Regions from separate parts of the Arthrobacter sp. NPDC058130 genome, predicted to be linked through region 2. Evidence: riboswitches for the same ligand, from Rfam matches in the RefSeq annotation. Region 2 holds a riboswitch; each other region holds the start of a gene.
The links. A riboswitch is a leader RNA that binds a small molecule or an ion and turns the genes downstream of it on or off. The one in region 2 is predicted to bind S-adenosylmethionine.
Positions count from the first base shown of each region.

Region 1: another riboswitch for S-adenosylmethionine. It lies ahead of ACFVTM_RS19805 (DUF1737 domain-containing protein); the one in region 2 lies ahead of ACFVTM_RS03110 (MFS transporter).
Region 3: another riboswitch for S-adenosylmethionine. It lies ahead of ACFVTM_RS15195 (homoserine O-acetyltransferase); the one in region 2 lies ahead of ACFVTM_RS03110 (MFS transporter).
Region 4: another riboswitch for S-adenosylmethionine. It lies ahead of ACFVTM_RS13200 (aminotransferase class V-fold PLP-dependent enzyme); the one in region 2 lies ahead of ACFVTM_RS03110 (MFS transporter).

Region 1 is NZ_JBHVTV010000014.1:120,433-124,781, reverse strand. It holds gene ACFVTM_RS19820 (glutamate--cysteine ligase) at 1-566, shown strand, start outside; gene ACFVTM_RS19815 (O-succinylhomoserine sulfhydrylase) at 639-1,847, opposite strand; gene ACFVTM_RS19810 (rhodanese-like domain-containing protein) at 1,848-2,258, opposite strand; gene ACFVTM_RS19805 (DUF1737 domain-containing protein) at 2,255-2,578, opposite strand; SAM riboswitch class IV at 2,614-2,728, opposite strand; gene ACFVTM_RS19800 (hypothetical protein) at 3,117-4,073, shown strand; gene ACFVTM_RS19795 (hypothetical protein) at 4,146-4,349, opposite strand, start outside.
Region 2 is NZ_JBHVTV010000001.1:659,856-664,204, forward strand. It holds gene acs (acetate--CoA ligase) at 1-1,644, opposite strand, end outside; gene ACFVTM_RS03105 (CoA-binding protein) at 1,953-2,378, shown strand; SAM riboswitch class I at 2,478-2,567, shown strand; gene ACFVTM_RS03110 (MFS transporter) at 2,655-4,034, shown strand; gene ACFVTM_RS03115 (NtaA/DmoA family FMN-dependent monooxygenase) at 4,096-4,349, shown strand, end outside.
Region 3 is NZ_JBHVTV010000009.1:21,710-26,058, forward strand. It holds gene ACFVTM_RS15190 (bifunctional o-acetylhomoserine/o-acetylserine sulfhydrylase) at 1-1,312, shown strand, start outside; SAM riboswitch class IV at 1,632-1,747, shown strand; gene ACFVTM_RS15195 (homoserine O-acetyltransferase) at 1,760-2,968, shown strand; gene ACFVTM_RS15200 (MFS transporter) at 3,135-4,349, shown strand, end outside.
Region 4 is NZ_JBHVTV010000007.1:22,759-27,107, forward strand. It holds gene ACFVTM_RS13195 (glutamyl-tRNA reductase) at 1-1,409, shown strand, start outside; SAM riboswitch class IV at 1,486-1,599, shown strand; gene ACFVTM_RS13200 (aminotransferase class V-fold PLP-dependent enzyme) at 1,634-3,067, shown strand; gene ACFVTM_RS13205 (class I SAM-dependent methyltransferase) at 3,169-3,963, shown strand; gene ACFVTM_RS13210 (Nramp family divalent metal transporter) at 4,112-4,349, shown strand, end outside.

The DNA of each region.
Region 1 (4,349 bases), on a different contig from region 2:
GGCGGGTGGTGACCCGGCTGGTGGAAAGCGGCGTCCTGATGGACGAGGGAATGGTCTACTTCGACGCGCGGCTGGCCCGGCAGCATCCCACCGTGGAGGTCCGGGTCGCCGATGTCTGCCTGCGGGCCGAGGACGCGGCGCTGATCGCCGTGCTGGTGCGCGCCCTCGTGGAGTCGGCGTCGCGGGAATGGAACGACGGCGTCGATCCCGCCCCGGTGCCCACGCTGCTGCTGCGGATGGCCGCCTGGCAGGCCAGCAACTGCGGGCTGCGCGGGGAGCTGCTGGACTTCGGCACCTTCACCCCTGCCCCGGCTACGGACGTGGTCTGGGCACTCGTGGACTTTGTGGCCCCAGTGCTGGAAGAACAGGGCGAGCTGGACCTGGTCCGGGAGGGCGTCGCCCGGATCCTGGCGGAGGGCACCGGCTCGCAACTGCAGCGCGGGCCGTTCCGGGTAGGCGGGCTGCCCGCCGTCGTCGAACGTGCCGCCGAAATGACCACGCAGGGCTCCGTTACCGAGCCCCGGCTCGACGAGGGTTCGTCCCTGGGCCCGGTGCGCCGGGGCTGAGCCGAGCCGGAGCCGGCGCCGGCTCAGCTCCGGCGGGCCGATACCCGTTTGAGCGCTGGACCTGCTTGAGCGCTAGACCTGCTTGAGAGCCTGGCCGAGGTCCCGGATAAGGTCCTCGGCATCCTCCAGGCCCACCGAAAGCCGGACCACGCCGTCGCTGAGCCCGATTGCCGCGCGGCCTTCGGGGCCCATCGCGCGGTGCGTCGTGGTGGCCGGGTGCGTGATCAGGGACTTCGCGTCGCCAAGGTTGTTGGAGATGTCGATGATCCGCAGCGCGTCCAGGAGCGCAAAGGCTGCCTCCTTCGCGGTGCGTCCCGGGGAAGGCGAAAGCTCCAGCGTGAGCACGGTGCCGCCGGCCTTCATCTGCTTTACCGCGAGTTCGTGCTGCGGGTGGGACCGCAGCAGCGGGTATTTCACCCAACTCACCGCGGGCTGTCCCTCGAGCCACTCGGCCAGCCGCAGGGCCGTGGCCGAGGAATGGTTCACGCGCAGGGCCATGGTCTCCAGGCCCTTGGTGAGTACCCAGGCGTTGAAGGAGGAGAGCGCCGGGCCGGTGTGCCGCATGAGCTGCTTGACGGGCCCGTCAATGAATTCCTTGGTGCCCAGGATCGCCCCGCCGAGCACGCGTCCCTGACCGTCGATGTGTTTGGTGCCCGAGTAGACGATCACGTCCGCGCCGAGGTCCCCGCAACGCTGCAGCAGCGGGGTGGCGAAGACGTTGTCCACCACCACCGTAGCGCCCGCCGCGTGAGCCAGCCGGCTCACGGCGGCGATGTCCACGAGTTCCTGCATCGGGTTCGACGGCGACTCGAAGAACACCGCCGTGGTGGGCTCGGACAGCGCAGCTTCCCACTGCTCCAGGTCCGGGCCGTCCACGAAGACCGTCTCGACCCCCCAGCGCGGCAGGATCTCGTTGAGAATCACAAAGCACGAGCCGAACAGCGAGCGGGCGGCGACCACCCGGTCGCCGGCCGCCAGCAGCGCACCGAGTGCGGTGAAGACGGCGGACATGCCGGAGGCCGTCGCAAAACACGCCTCCGTTCCCTCTAGCAGCCGGAGCCGCTCCTGGAACGTGGCGACGGACGGGTTGCCGTAGCGGGAGTAGACGAAGCGCTCGTCCTCGCCGGTGAAGGCGCGCTCGGCGGCCGCCGCGGACTCGTAGACGAACCCCGAGTTAAGGAAAATCGGCTCGGTGGTTTCCTGGAAGCCGGTGCGGTCGAGGCCGCCGCGGACGGCTTGGGTGTCGGCGGACCAGGCGGCGGCGTCGGGATTGAAAGTCACTTAAATCTTTCCAAGGTTGGTGGGCAGGCCGCGGTTCTTCCAGCCGTTGACGGTGCGTTCGCCAAACCGGTCAGTCTCGCCTTCGAAGCCTTCAAGAACGTTGTACGCGGTGTAGCCGGCCTGTGCCGCGGCCGTCGCGGCGGCGATCGACCGGGCACCGGAGCGGCACAGGAACAGGAGCTCGACGCCGGTGTCCTCCGGCGCCTGCCGCTTTAGCTGCTCCACGAAGTGCGGGTTCGGGGCGCCGCCGGCGACGTTCCACTGGATGAAGAGCGGATCGTTGTCAGTCCCCTTAGTGTCCGGGATGCCGATGTGGGCCCATTCGCCCTCGGTCCGGACATCCACCAGAACGGCTCCCGCCTCCAGCTTGGCCCACGCCTCATTCGGGCTGAGGTCTCCGGCGTAGCTCATGCGTGGCCCTCGAATGCCCCGTCGGCGCCAAACCCGTCGGCGTCAAAGTCGTCGGCGTCGAGCTCATCGACTGCATTCGCCACTGCGGCGTCCGCGCTCGCAATCGCGGCCGGCAGGACCAGCGCCTGCGCCACGATCACGGTGCTGCCGTTGAAGCTGGCGGCCGGGCTTCCATGCAGGACATAGCCCTCGGCCAGGGCTGCCGATACCCGCTCACAGAAGGCGCGGTCATCCGCCCCGGTGAACAGGCGGTAGGCCAGCTTTTCCTCGCCGGCGGTTGAAGCCTTTGCCGCACTGGGGGCAGCGGTTGTACCGGGTATTGCGGGGGTGGACGTGTCGGGCACGACGGATCTCCTCTTCACGCTTGCAGCTCGAATGGTCGATATGCCGAGTATTCACCTGAGGCACCCCGCCGCGAAAGGGAGGGTTGCCGACCGGCCAGTCAGGGCTTGGCGCCGGTTCTCATTACTCCCCAAAAACGTAACACCTACGACGTCGGGCCGCACCGCCGCCGTCGTCATGTTCCGTAACCGGACGACGTCCAACTACCAATGCCGGCTGGTGGAACGAACGGGGCGCACTGGACAAGTAGTAGCGGGCCCCAGTTTCGGGTACTGCCCACTCGTGTTGGCCGGGACGATCCGCCGTCTACTAGGAGGACAGGTCTGCCGAGTCTGCCGGAGTGGCGGCAGATTCGAGCAGTCCGTGAATTGAGCGGTCCGTGATTCGAGCAGTCCGTGAAATGAGCAGTCCCGCTAATCGAACCGTCTTTCCAGTAATTCGTTGTCAGCAAATCGGTGGCTGGAACCGCCGGAGCCGCAGCCGCGGCCCAGCCGGGGACGCCGGAATGGAGCAATCGTGGGCCCGCGAATACTGGTTACCGGGATCGCAAGTGCTGCCGGCCGGACCGTCGCGGCCCAGCTCGAAGCCCGCGGCCTGCCGTATCTCGGCTCCGACGCCCGTGCCGACACCCGCCAGGACGGGGATGCTCCGGCGGCGGCGGTGGTCAGGCTCCTGCCGGCGACGGACCCGGACATGGTCCTGGACCTGCGCCGGCTCGTGGACCGCGAAGCCATCAACCTCATCATCCCGACGCTCACCGTGGAACTTCCGGTCCTGGCCGCGGCCCGGGCCGGGTTCGCCCAGGACGTGCGGATCATCGTAGGCGACCCTGCGGCGGTTGCCCTCGCCAACGATCAGCTGTTCACCACCTGGGCGCTGCAGGCCGCCGGCATTCCGGTGCCCCGGTTCGGGGTCCCGGGCGACCTCGCCGCCGCGCCGGCATCGCTCGCCGGCCTCAGCGGCCCCGTCGTCGTCAAGCCTCGGGTCTTCAAAGGCTCCCACGGTGTCCACGTGCTGGCCGGAACCGCCGTCGTGAGCTGGAAGAATATGCCGACCGGGCAAATTGTCCAGGAGTTCATCCCGGGAGCCGACTACGTGTGCCTGGTGTTCGGCACGCCGGCGCGCAACGCGATGGCGCCGGTGGCCGTGGTTCTCGAAAAGACCAAAACCCCGTATGGACGGGCCGGCAGCGACGAAGTAAGCCGCAGGGTGCCGGCGGGCCAGGCCGGGGACGTGCGGAAGCTGGGGCTGGCCGCCGTCCGCACCCTCGGGCTGACCGGGCCTGTGCAGGTCCAGATCCGCCGCCGCGCGGACGGGACCCCCGTGGTGCTGGGCGTGTGCGCGACCCTGGGGGAGAACAGCACCTGGGCCCCGGAGATGCTCGACGCCGTGCTGGCAACCTTCATGCTCCCGGCGTTCAACCCGGCGTCCTTCCGGCGGTGCCCGGCAGTTCCCGCCGACGCCCTCGGCTGAGTCGCCCTGGGCTGAGTCGACCTGGGCTGAGGATCCGGCGCCGGCCAGTGTGGACGCAGTCTGCGCGGACGCTCAGTGCGCGATGAGATCGGTTCCGTGTGGGGCCCGGCGCGGGTTGCCGGTGGGGTTGTTGCGCGCGCTCTTGAACAGCCCGATCAGCCCAACGGTCAGGGCAGTCGCCACGAGGAGGATGAGCCGCACGACACCCGCCAGGAGCATGAGCAGCACTAGCCCGATTATGAAGGGCAAACACAAAATGAAAACGGCGACGAGGGT
Region 2 (4,349 bases):
GCCGGGGGAGTCCACCACGATGAAGCCCTGGACGCCCGGTGCAACGGTGTTGCCGGCCTCGTCCACGATGCGGGTGCTGACACCGGGCAGCGGGCGGGCCGCGCAGCCGGGCTTGAACCCGGTGTCCGTCGGGGCGGGGGAGAGGATGGCGGCGCCGGTTTCGGACTGCCACCAGGTGTCCACCACCGGGGCGGTGCCGGCGCCAATGTTGGCCCGGAACCAGCGCCAGGCCTCCGGGTTGATGGCCTCGCCCACCGTGCCGAGGAGGCGGATGGAGGAGAAGTCGTACGTGTCCGGGACACCGTCGGGGAACCAGCCCATGAGGGAGCGGACCAGGGTGGGCGCGGTGTAGTACTGCGTGACCGCGTACCGCTCGATGATTTCGAAGTGCCGGCCCGGGTGAGGGGTGTTCGGCGTGCCCTCGAAGATGACCTGCGTGACGCCGTTGGAGAGCGGGCCGTAGAGCTCGTAGGTGTGCGCGGTGACCCAGGCGAGATCTGCCGTGCACCAGTGCACGTCCTGGTCCCGGAGCGCCGGGTCGGGGTTGCTGAACAGGTGCTCGAAGCTCCAGGACGCCTGGGTGAGGTAGCCGCCGGAGGTGTGGACCAGGCCCTTGGGCTTGCCGGTGGTGCCGGAGGTGTACATGATGAACAGCGGCGTCTCGGCGTCGAACGCTTCGGCCTCGTGGACGTCGGAGGCCGTCCCGACAGCGTCGTGCCACCAGACATCGCGGCCCGCGGTCATCGGGACGGTGCCGAGTTCTTCGGCCGGGGTGGTCCGGTTGACCACCAGGACGTGCTCGATCGCGTTCTCGCCGGAGACGGCGGCGTCCGCGTTGTCCTTGACCGGAACGGCGGTGCCGCGGCGGAACTGCCCATCGGTGGTGACCAGAAGTTTGGCTCCGGTGTCCTCCACCCGGAACTTCAGGGCCTCGGCGGAGAAGCCGCCGAAGACCAGGGAGTGGACGGCGCCGATGCGGGCCACGGCGAGCGTGATGATCACGGTTTCGGGGATGACCGGGAGGTAGATGACCACGCGGTCGCCCTTGGTGATGCCCAGGTCCAGGAGCGCGTTGGCGGCCTTGGACACCTCGCGCTGGAGTTCGGCGTAGGTGATGGCGCGGCGGTCGCCGGGCTCGCCCTCGAAATGCAGCGCCACCTTCTCCCCGCGCCCCGCCGCTACGTGGCGGTCGACGCAGTTGTAGGCGACATTGAGCCTGCCGCCTTCGAACCAGGTGATCTGCGGGCCGATGCCGGCCTCGACGTCGGCCGGGACGCGCCGGTGCGCAGTGTGCCAGGGCTTGCCGCTGCCCGCAAGGCCGCCCGCGGCCGTACCGGTGGGTTCGGCCCAGTCGAGGCGGAGGGCCTGCTCTTCCCAGAAAGCAACCGTCTCTGCCGGGATGGTGCCAGCGGCGGGGTTGTGCTCGGGGGTGGTGCTGCGGTGACGCGCCGGTCCGTCGGTGGGGACGCCGTGCACTGCGCCGTCCGTGGGCTCGGTCAGGGACCATCCCGACGAGCCGCGAGAGGAGCCAGGCGCGTCACGCAGCCCTGCTTCGATCGCCGTCGCGTCCGAAGAGGTTTGTGGGGTTGCCGCGGACGGAATCCGGGCAACGGTGGGCAAGGCGGAAGAATTCTCAGGGGTCATTTATGGCACTCCATCGGTCCTGGCAGTAGCACCCTTGGTCCCTCCCGCTCCATCGAAAGTTCGATCGAAAGAGGAGGAACAGCGGCGTGGGAATGGTCGTCCCACGTCACCGGGGGTTGCTGCGGCTTCATCGATCCAGGTCTCTCGGCCGCTCGGGATGGTCCCTACCAACTAGAACGTCAAATGCGGGATTTCACAAAATCCAAGCCGTCGGCGCTGTAATATTCGTTCACGGCGCCGGCTCACGCGTTGGAATCATTCATTTATTCGAAGATCGCGCCCAAAGGTCGCAGGAGTAAGGTTGATGCATGGCCCACGTTAACGATCCGGCAGTCATTGACCGCCTCATGCGAACCAAAGGCACGTGGGCGGTGGTTGGCCTCACCACTAATGAATGGCGCTCTGCCTACGACGTCTCCCTGTACATCCGGGACAGGATGGGCATGGAGATCATTCCGGTCAACCTGCCCGGCGACGACGTCCACGGGGAGAGGGGATACCGCTCGCTGGCGGACATCCCGGCAGAGAAGCATCCGATCGACGTCGTGGACTGCTTCGTCAACTCCCACAAGGTGGGCGCCGTCATAGACCAGGCCATCGCCGTCGGCGCAAAGGCCGTCTGGCTGCAACTGGGCGTCTTCGACGACGCCGCGGTGGGCCGCGCCAAGGCCGCCGGGCTGGACGTCGTGGTGAACGAATGCCCCGCCCGCGAAGGGTGGCGGGTGGGCATCTAGGAGCCCAAGGATCAGGGGTTAACAGGATTTGGAAAAGCCGGTTACAAAATGTGACTGGCTTTTTCCGTATCTGTCCGCGGGCCGTGTCAGATGGAGTCGTAACCATCCCGAGCGGCTGAGAGACCTGGCTCCGTGACGCCGCAGCAACCCCCTCCCCGAGGACGGTGCTACCGCCAGGACCGATGGAGAAGGCGCCGCCTTCCGCTCGGATTCGCGGCCCTGGCTGGCAGAATCTGCGGAGGCAGCGCTTTCCCGGCACACGCCAGGAGACCGCACATGAGCACTGAAACCGCACGCCCGCAGAAGATGCGCCCGCAGAAGATGACCGGGAAGGTGGCCGTAGCCAGCTTCATCGGCACCACCATCGAAGGCTACGACTTCGTCCTGTACGGCCTCGCCGCGGCCACCGTCTTCGGCCCGCTGTTCTTCGCCCCGGCCGCCCCTCTCATAGGCACCATCGCCGCGTTCGCCACATACGCCGTCGGGTTCGTTGCCCGGCCCGTCGGCGGGGTGCTGGGCGGCCACTACGGCGACAGGATCGGCCGGAAGACCGTCCTGGTGGCCTCCCTGCTCTTGACCGGACTCGCCACCACCGCAATCGGGCTCCTGCCCACCTACGCCCAGATCGGCTGGGTGGCGCCGGCCCTGCTGCTCCTGCTGCGCGTGATCCAGGGCATCGGCTACGGCGCCGAGTGGGCCGGCGCCGCCCTCATGACCGTGGAGCATGCCGCCCCCAAAAAACGGGGCCTGACTTCCAGCGCCACCCAGCTTGGCCCCACCTCGGGCATGCTGCTGGCCACCGGCGTCCTCCTCCTGCTGGAGAACACCCTGAGCGACGAGCAGTTCCTGGCCTGGGGCTGGCGCGTGCCGTTCGTGGCGAGCCTGGTCCTGGTTGCCGTGGGCCTGGCCATCCGGCTCTCCGTCGAGGACAGCCCCGAGTTCAAGCACGTCCAGTCTGTCCAGACCGTTGCCGCCCGCCCGGTGGTGGAGAGCTTCAAGACGCACCCGCGCCAGATCCTGCTGACCACGGGCCTCCGGATCGCCCAGAACGCGTTCTACTACGTGTACACAGTGTTCATCCTGACGTACCTCACGCAGGTTGCCGGAACCGACCGCAACACCGGGCTGACCGCCGTCCTGATCGCCTCGGCGCTGGGCTTGGTCACCGTGCCGCTGTGGGGTGCCCTGTCGGACCGCTTCGGGCGCCGATCCGTCTATCTCTTTGGCGCCGTGGCCAGTGCCGCCGCCATCATCCCTTTCTTCTGGCTGCTGGATACCGGCAATTTTCTGCTGATCATCCTGGGCGTCGTCGTCGGCCTCAATATCGGCCATGATGCGATGTACGGCCCCCAGGCTGCGTTCTTCTCGGAGCTCTTCAGCACCCGCGTCCGCTTCAGCGGTGTGTCCATCGGCTACCAGATCGGCTCGGTGCTCGGCGGCGGGCTGGCTCCGCTGGTCGCCACGGCCCTGCTGGCCGCCGGCGGCGGAAATCCGGTCTGGGTGGTCGTCTACTTCCTCGCCGTCTCCGCCATCACCATCGTGGCCACCCTCAAGTCACCGGAAACGAAGGACCGGGCCCTCGGCGACACCGAACTGCCGGCTGCGGCCCCTGCCGCAGCGGCCGCTGAAAGCCGGGACCCCGCCGTCGTGCGCTGACCACACGTTCTTCATGAAGTTCACATCGCCATGATTTTTACATTGCAAGGAAAGGGGCCCCATGGCCACCGCTGACACTGCACATCCCCAAGGGCGGCCCAGGCTGCTGCTGAGCGCTTTCGTCATGAACACCACAAGCCACATCATGGGCGGCCAATGGCGGCACCCTGCGGCGCAGCAGCACCGCTTCAACGAGTTGGAGCTGTGGACCAGCCTGGCCCGGCAGCTGGAGGACGCGAAGTTCGATGTGATGTTCTTCGCCGATGTGGTGGGGCTGTACGGGAACGACGACGGCGGCTGGGCCCCGCACGTGCG
Region 3 (4,349 bases), on a different contig from region 2:
CACTGCCTGGTCCTTCGAAACCCGCCAGATCCACGCCGGCCAGGAGGCCGACTCCGCCACCGGCGCGCGGTCCCTGCCCATCTACCAGACGACGTCGTTCGTGTTCCCGAGCGCCGAAAGCGCCGCGAACCGCTTCGCGCTCGCCGAAATTGCCCCCATCTACACCCGGATCGGCAACCCCACCCAGGACGCCGTGGAACAGCGCGTGGCAAGCCTTGAAGGCGGCCTCGCGGCCCTGCTGCTCAGCTCCGGCCAGGCCGCTGAGACCTTCGCGATCCTCAACATCGCTGAAGCCGGGGACCACGTGGTGGCCAGCCCCAGCCTCTACGGCGGAACCTACAACCTGCTCGCCCACACGCTGAAGAAGTTCGGCATCTCCGTGACCTTTGTCGCGGATCCGGACAACCTGGACCACTGGCGGGACGCCGTGCAGCCCAACACCAAGCTGTTCTTTGGCGAGGTGGTCTCCAACCCGCGCCAGGACGTGCTGGACATCGAAGGCGTCGCCGGGGTGGCCCGCGAGGCCGGCGTGCCCCTGATCGTGGACAACACGCTCTCCACCCCCTACCTGATCCGGCCGATCGAGTGGGGCGCGGACATCGTGGTCCACTCCGCCACCAAGTACCTTGGCGGCCACGGCGCCGCGATCGCCGGTGTGATCGTGGATTCAGGCAAGTTCGACTTCGGCAAGGACCCCGGCCGGTTCCCGGGCTTCAACACCCCGGACCCCACCTACAACGGCCTGGTCTACGCCCGGGACCTCGGTGCGGACGGCGCGCTGGGCGCCAACCTGTCCTACATCCTCAAGGCCAGGGTCCAGCTCCTGCGCGACCTCGGCTCTGCCGTGTCCCCGTTCAACGCCTTCCTCATCGCCCAGGGCATCGAAACCTTGAGCCTGCGCGTCGAACGCCACGTGGCCAACGCCACCAAGGTGGCGCAGTGGCTGGAGGGAAGGGACGACGTCGAATCGGTCGCCTATGCCGGGCTGCCGTCCAGCCCCTGGTACGAGCGCGGCCGTAAGTACGGGCCCAAGGGGACCGGCGCCGTCGTCGCCTTCAACATCGCCGGGGGAGCGGAGGCCGGCAAGCGGTTCGTCGATGCCCTCGAACTGCACTCGCACGTCGCGAACATCGGCGACGTCCGCTCCCTGGTGATCCACCCGGCGTCCACCACGCACAGCCAGCTCTCGCCCGGGCAGCAGGAGATCGCCGGGGTGAATCCCGGGCTGGTGCGGCTGTCGGTGGGCCTGGAGCACATCGACGACATCCTCGCGGACCTCGACGCCGGATTCCGCGCCGCCAAGGGCGCCTGACCGGGGCTCTCTGGCAGCCGCCGGCCCCGAGTTCGCCGGCGCGGGACACGCCGAGTTCGCCGGCGCGGGACACGCCGAGTTCGCCGGCGCGGGACACGCCGAGTTCGCCGGAACCCGTCGCAGTCGCCGTAACCTTGCGGCGCCTGGGCAGGCTTCCGGCGACCTCGACGGGCTGGATGCACGGTTCCGGCGAGCTCGACGGGCTGGATGCAGGGTTCCGGCGAACTCGACGGGCTGGATCGACACGGGGATCGCCCGGCTGTCACACGGAAGTCACAATCTTCGTCATTTCCGCACCCCGTTTCGTAGACTCGTACCAGGTCATGAGTGCCAGCGACAGCCCCGGCTTGCTGGCCGGCAACCCTCCATTTGCGGCGGGGTGCCCCGGGTGAAGACCTGGCCTGCCGGTCAGCTGACGGCAGGCAAGCGCGAAGTTAGGTCCTCATTATGACGATTGCCGTCACCCGCAGCGGTGAAACCGAAACCAATCCAGCCCCGAGCCCTGTTGCCGCCGCAACGGCGCCGGAAAGCACGCCGGAAACTGCCCCCGCCCACACTGCTTCCCGTGTGCCGGACGGGACCGTCCAGTACGTCAGGATCGGTGACCTGCAGCTCGAATCCGGGATCCTGCTGCCGGACGTGGTCCTCGGCTTCGAAACGTGGGGGACCCTGAACGCGGACGCCTCCAACGCCGTGCTCATTGAACATGCCCTGACCGGCGACACACATGTCACCCGTGGCGCCAGCGAGGAGCCCGGCTGGTGGGAGCAGCTCGCCGGACCCGGGGCTCCCGTGGACACGGACAAGTACTTCGTCGTTTCGATCAACATCCTGGGCGGTTGTTACGGTTCCACAGGACCCTCCACCCCGGCCCCGGACGGGCGCCCCTGGGGATCGAGGTTTCCGCTCGTCACGCTGCGGGACACCACCGCCGCCGAGGCACGGCTGGCCGACGCCCTGGGCATCGGCAGCTGGTACGCCGTGGTGGGCGGCTCGCTCGGCGGCGCGCGCGCCCTTGAATGGGCCGTCACGTACCCGGACCGGGTCCGGCGCTGCGCCGTGATTTCGGTCGGCCCCAGCAGCACCGCCGAACAGATTGCCTTTGCGCAGGCCCAGACCCTGGCCATCCGCCAGGACCCCCATTTCAATGGCGGAAACTACTACGGCGGCCCGGAGCCCGAAGCAGGGCTGGCCCTCGCCCGCCGCATCGCCCACATCACCTACCGCTCCGCGGCCGAACTGGATGGCCGGTTTGGCCGGAACCCGCAGGCGCCGGAGGCGCCGCTGGAAGCCGGATCCCTGGCCGGGCGCGGGCGCTACCAGGTGGAAAGCTACCTGGACCACCAGGGCAGCAAGCTGGTCCGGCGCTTCGACGCCAACAGTTACATCGCCATTACCGAGGCCCTTATGAGCCACGACGTCTGCCGGGGGCGCGGAAGCCTGCCGGAGGCGCTGGCCCCGGCCAGCGCCGAGTTCCTGGTGGCTGCCGTGGACTCGGACCGACTGTATTTCCCGGCCCAGACCCGCGAACTGGCCGATGCCCTGCCCGGCGGTGCGGAACTGCACATCATTGAGGCGCCGATCGGCCACGACGGGTTCCTGACCGAAATCGGCCAGCTCGGCGACCAGCTGCGGGAGACCTTCTTCGGCCACTAGGCAGCCTCGTTTGTGCATTTTTGCAGATAGGCTCTGCACTAATGGCCGTTGAGGCCAGGGGCGGGAGCGTCCATACTCGGGGTGAATGACGCCATGTGCCCTGCATCACAGGCGTCCTCAGTCCAATGGTCCACAGGGTGTCGATGGAGACGCCAAAGGAGTCACGATGAGTACGGAAAACGCCGCGAGGCGCGCTGAAGCAACCGAGGTCAAGTCGTCCGGCCTGAAGAAGGTAGTGACGGCCTCCATGGCCGGCACGGTGGTTGAATGGTATGAATTCTTCCTCTACGCCTCCGCGGCCACCCTGGTCTTCGGCAAGATGTTCTTCCCCAATTCGGGTACGGAACTGGACGGCATCATCGCAGCCTTCCTCACCTACGCTGTCGGCTTCGTCGCCCGCCCCATCGGCGGGATCGTCTTCGGCCACTTCGGTGACAAGTTCGGCCGCAAGCAGCTGCTCCAGCTCAGCATCATCCTGGTGGGCGTTTCGACCTTCCTGATGGGCTGCCTCCCCACCTTCGCGCAGATCGGCTACTGGGCGCCGGCCCTGCTGGTCTTCCTGCGCTTCGCCCAGGGCTTCGCCGTCGGCGGCGAGTGGGGCGGCGCCGTCCTGCTCGTCGCCGAGCACAGCCCCAGCAAGTCCCGCGGCTTCTGGGCCAGCTGGCCGCAGTCCGCCGTTCCGCTGGGCAACCTGCTGGCCACGGCGGTGCTGTTCACCCTGTCCGCCACCCTGTCCTCCGCCGACTTCCTCAGCTGGGGCTGGCGCGTGGCCTTCTGGCTCTCCGCCGTGATCGTGCTGGTCGGCTACTACATCCGGACCAAGGTCACGGACGCCCCCATCTTCCTGGAGGCGCAGAAGGAAGTCACCATCGAGAAGAAGGGCTACGGCGTAGCCGAAGTCTTCCGCCGCTACCCGCGCGGCGTATTCACCGCCATGGGCCTGCGGTTCGCGGAGAACATCCTCTACTACCTCGTGGTCACGTTCTCGATCACGTACCTGAAGGTCATTGTCCAGACGGACACCTCCCGAATCCTCCTCCTGCTGCTGGTCGCGCACGTCGTCCACTTCGCCGTGGTGCCGATGGTCGGGCGCATGTCGGACCGCTTCGGCCGCAAGCCGGTCTACATGGCCGGCGCCATCCTCGGCGGCACCTGGGGCTTCTTCGCCTTCCCCATGATGGACACCAAGAACGACTTCATCATCCTGGCCGCGATCACCATCGGCCTGCTCTTCCACGCCCTGATGTACGCCGGCCAGCCGGCCATCATGGCCGAGATGTTCCCCACGCGGATGCGCTACTCGGGTGTTTCCCTGGGCTACCAGGTCACCTCGATCGTTGCCGGTTCCATGGCCCCGATCATCGCCGCGGCCCTGCTGAGC
Region 4 (4,349 bases), on a different contig from region 2:
CCGCCGCCCGGCTCCAGGCCGTCTCCTCGGAGCTGGGCCAGCATCTGCTCGCCAGCAGTTCCGCCGTGTCCGGAGCCGTGGTCGTGTCCACCTGCAGCCGCTTCGAGATCTACTGCGAGGTGGCGTCCAGGGACGATGTAGATACCGCCTGCTCCGAGGCCCTGGGCTCTGTCCGCCTCTGTTCGGGCCTGCCCGCTGCCCGGCTCGCTTCCCTGTTCGAACACTCGTCCGGAGCGTCGGCGGCGGAGCATCTCTTCGCCGTTGCAGCGGGCCTGGACTCCGTTGTGGTGGGTGAGCGCCAAGTCACCGGCCAGGTCCGCCGCGCCCTCGCTGACGCACAAGCCGCAGGTACGGCGAGCGGGCTTCTGGTCCGGCTGTTTCAGGAGGCCTCCCGCACGGGCCGGGACGTGGGCGCGCGGACCACGCTCAGCAGCGCCAGCAGGTCCATAGCCTCCGTGGCCCTTGAACTGGCCGCTACCGGGGTCGGGCACCCGTCCCTGGCTGAAGCTTCCGTGGTCCTCTTCGGCACAGGTTCCTACGCCGCGTGCGTCGCGGAAATCCTCAGGAGCAAACGATGCCCCACCATCTCCGTCTTCTCCCAATCCGGCCGCGCGGAGGCCTTTGTGGCAAGCAGGGGCGGCACGGCGCTGACGGCACAGGAGCTGCCCGCCGCTGTTGCCCGGGCAGACATCGTCATTGGCTGCAGCGGCACGGAAACGCGCATCGCTGCCGCCCAACTGGCGGAGTGGCGGGATGGCACAGGCCGTGCCCTCACCGTCGTCGACCTCGCTCCCAGCCATGACTTCGACCCCCGCGTGGCGGACCTGCCGGGCGTTGAACTGATCACCCTGGATTCAGTGCGTTTCGCCGCTCCCCCGGCGGACGCCGAGGCGCTCCGCCGCGCCCGCACAATGGTCCGGCTGGCGGCGCACCGCTTCGAAGAACGAGAGAAAATGCGCGCAGTCGATGCCGCCATCGTGGCCCTGCGCCGGCACGTCCACCACGTCCTCGAGGCTGAAATGGAGCGCGCCCTGAAGCAACACGGACCCGGCGCCCAGGCCGAGGATGTGAACCTTGCGATGCGCCGGCTGGTCCGCCGCCTGCTTCACCTCCCCACGGTCCGCGCCCGTGAACTGGCCGCGGACGGCCGCCAGCACGACTACGCCGCTGCGCTGGAAGCCCTGTTCGGCCTCAGCGTCCAGCCCGCCGGTGCCCGGAACCCCGGGACCGACACTGTGGCCGGCCTGAGGCGGCCGCCCTGGGAATTGAGGGAGACGGGGACTGCGATGAGAGCGTGCGGCGGCGCCGATACGCGCGGCGGATGCCCCGGAACATGCCCGGCGCGCCGCGTCACGTCGCCGTCAGTGCCGTCCTTGGATGGTTTCACGGCGGCTCCGGCTGCCTCCTAGCCCTGGTCCGTAACAATCCGCTTCACAATCGCTGGCGCCTTTTCCCCGGCGGCGCGGATGTCCTACGCTCGATGCAGGTCACGAGTGCCAGCGCTAAACCCCGGTTTGCTGGCCGGCAACCCTCCAGTCGCGGTGGGGTGCCCCGGGTGACGACCTGGCCGGTCCGGAACGGACCCGGCAAGCGCGGATTCCCACCATGTGGGGTCCTGGTCGAGTGAGGTCCCATGACAACTGCCATTTTCCCCGCAGCCCCCGAATTCCACGCCGCCACCGAAGCTGTGCGCCCTGATGGGCGGCATTCCGTCGCGGCCCGCCCGCTGGCCGCCGTCACCGGCGCCGAAATCCAGGCCCCGCTGATCACCGGCGGCCACGCCCGCTACGCCAACCTCGACTACGGCGCCTCCGCACCGGCGCTGTCCGTCGTCTCGGCCTACCTGAACGAAATCCTGCCGTACTACGCGAGCGTGCACCGCGGCGCCGGCTACGCATCGCAGATCAGCACCTCCGTCTACGAGAACGCCCGGGACATCGTGCGGGACTTCGTCGGCGGCCGGCCGGACGATTCCGTGATCTTCACCCGCAACACCACCGATTCATTGAACCTGCTGGCCGGCTGCCTGCCGTTGCGCGACGGCCGTCCCGCGGGCGAGGTCCTGTATCTCGACATCGAGCACCACGCCAACCTCCTGCCCTGGCAGAACGTCCCGCACCGCAGCGTCGTGGCCGCCCCCACCCTCGCAGCCACGGTGGGCCTCCTGCGGGACGAGCTTTCCCGTGGCGGGGTCAGCCTGCTGGCCGTCACAGGCGCCTCGAATGTCACCGGGGAAATCCTGCCGATCCGGGCCCTCGCCGCACTGGCGCACGAGTACGGCGCCAGGATCGTCGTCGACGCCGCGCAGCTGGCCCCGCACCGGCGGATTGACATCGCCGCGGACGACGTCGACTATCTCGCATTCTCCGGGCACAAGCTGTACGCCCCGTTCGGCTCCGGCGTGCTGGTGGGCCGGACGGACTGGCTCGACGCCGGCACCCCGCACCTGGCCGGCGGAGGCGCTGTCCGCGATGCCCGGCTCGATTCCGTCAGCTGGACCACCGGACCGGCCCGGCACGAGGGCGGCTCGCCGAACGTCCTGGGTGCGGCCGCCCTGGCCCGCGCCACCCAGGTGATCGCAGCCCTGGACCCGGAGCAGTGGCAGGCCCACGAGGACGCCATCCGGTCCTTCCTGGTCGAGGGCCTCGAAGCCATTGAGGGCGTGACCGTGCACCGGATCTTTGCCGATTCCGAAGCGGGAGATCAGGCCGGCACCATCGGCGTCGTGAACTTTTCGGTCGAAGGCTACGACGCCGGGCTGGTGGCCGCCTACCTGTCGGCCGAACACGGCATTGGCCTGCGCGACGGCCGCTTCTGCGCCCACCCGCTGCTCAAGCGGCTCGGCCTGCCCGCAGGCTCCCTGCGCGCCAGCTTCGGCCTCGGCTCCCGGCTGGAGGATGCCGAGCGCCTGCTGGCCGGCCTGCAGCAACTGCGGCAAACGGGACTCGGCTGGGATTATGTGGTGGATGCCGGCCGCTGGGTGCCGGCCCACGATACCCGCACCTACCCGCACTGGGCACCGAACACCCCCGGCACCGCCGGCGCCGCACCCTGCAGTGTGGACTAGGCAGTGTGGACTAGCAGGACGGCGGAATCAGGACCCGGCGCAGGTGCGGTAAATTCGAAAGGTACCTGAAACCAGCAGGACCTTCCCGAAGGAGATCGCACGTGCCACCCGGCGGACCTAAGCTGCACAGCGGACCCAAACTGCACAGTGGTCCCAAACTGCGCAGTGAACGGCGCCTGGAACTCGGCCAAAGCTTCCAGGACGGCGGGGAGCACTATGAACGCGTCCGCCCCGGTTATCCGCAGGATTCGGCCGACTGGCTGATCCCGGCGGGCGCCAGGGACGCGGCAGACATTGGCGCGGGCACAGGCAAGTTCACCGCCCTTCTTGTCGGCCGGGGACTGCACACGGTGGCCGTTGACCCATCTGCCGACATGCTCGGGCAGTTGCGCCGGACCCTGCCGGGCGTCACCGCCGCCGAGGGCCGCGCCGAGGACACGGGACTTGAACCGGAGTCGTTCGACATGGTCACGGTTGCCCAGGCGTGGCACTGGTGCGACCCCAGCCTGGCCAGTACCGAGATTGCCCGGATCCTGCGGCCCCACGGCGTCCTTGGCCTGATCTGGAACCAGCTGGACACCGCCGTGCCGTGGGTGCACCGGCTCTCCCGCATCATGCATGCCGGGGACGTCCACAAACCGCACTTCCGGCCGCCCGTGGGTCCCGAGTTCACGGGCCTGGAGAGCCATCTCACCCGGTGGGAGGATTCGGTCACCACGGAGGACATCCAGGCGCTGACCAAATCCCGCAGCTACTACCTCGCGGCGTCGGAGCCCACCCGGGCCAAGGTCATGGCCAACCTCGACTGGTACCTGCACGAGCACTTGGGCCACGCCCCCGGCGACGTCCTCCGGCTCCCCTACCTGACCCAGACGTGGCGGACCTTCCGGGCCTGACGCCCGGATTGCACGAACGGCCTGCCGGGCCTATTGTTTCGGTATGCCTAATAATTACTTATAGGCACATAGAACATTGACGCCGGCTCCCTTCCAGCCGGTGCCGATTATCGCGTCAACGCGGACGCGCCAACCACAGGAGCAGGCAGTGCTGGACGTCAAGGGACACGAACAACCGCCGCAGGACGCACGCACCTACAAACATCCGGGTGCCCGCAGGGCGCTGATCGCCCTGTTGGGGCCGGCGTTCGTGGCCTCTATCGCCTACGTGGACCCTGGCAACGTGGCCGCCAACCTGACCGCCGGCGCGCAGTACGGCTACCTGCTGGTGTGGGTCCTCGTGGCCGCCAACATCATGGCCGTACTCGTCCAGTACCAGTCCGCCA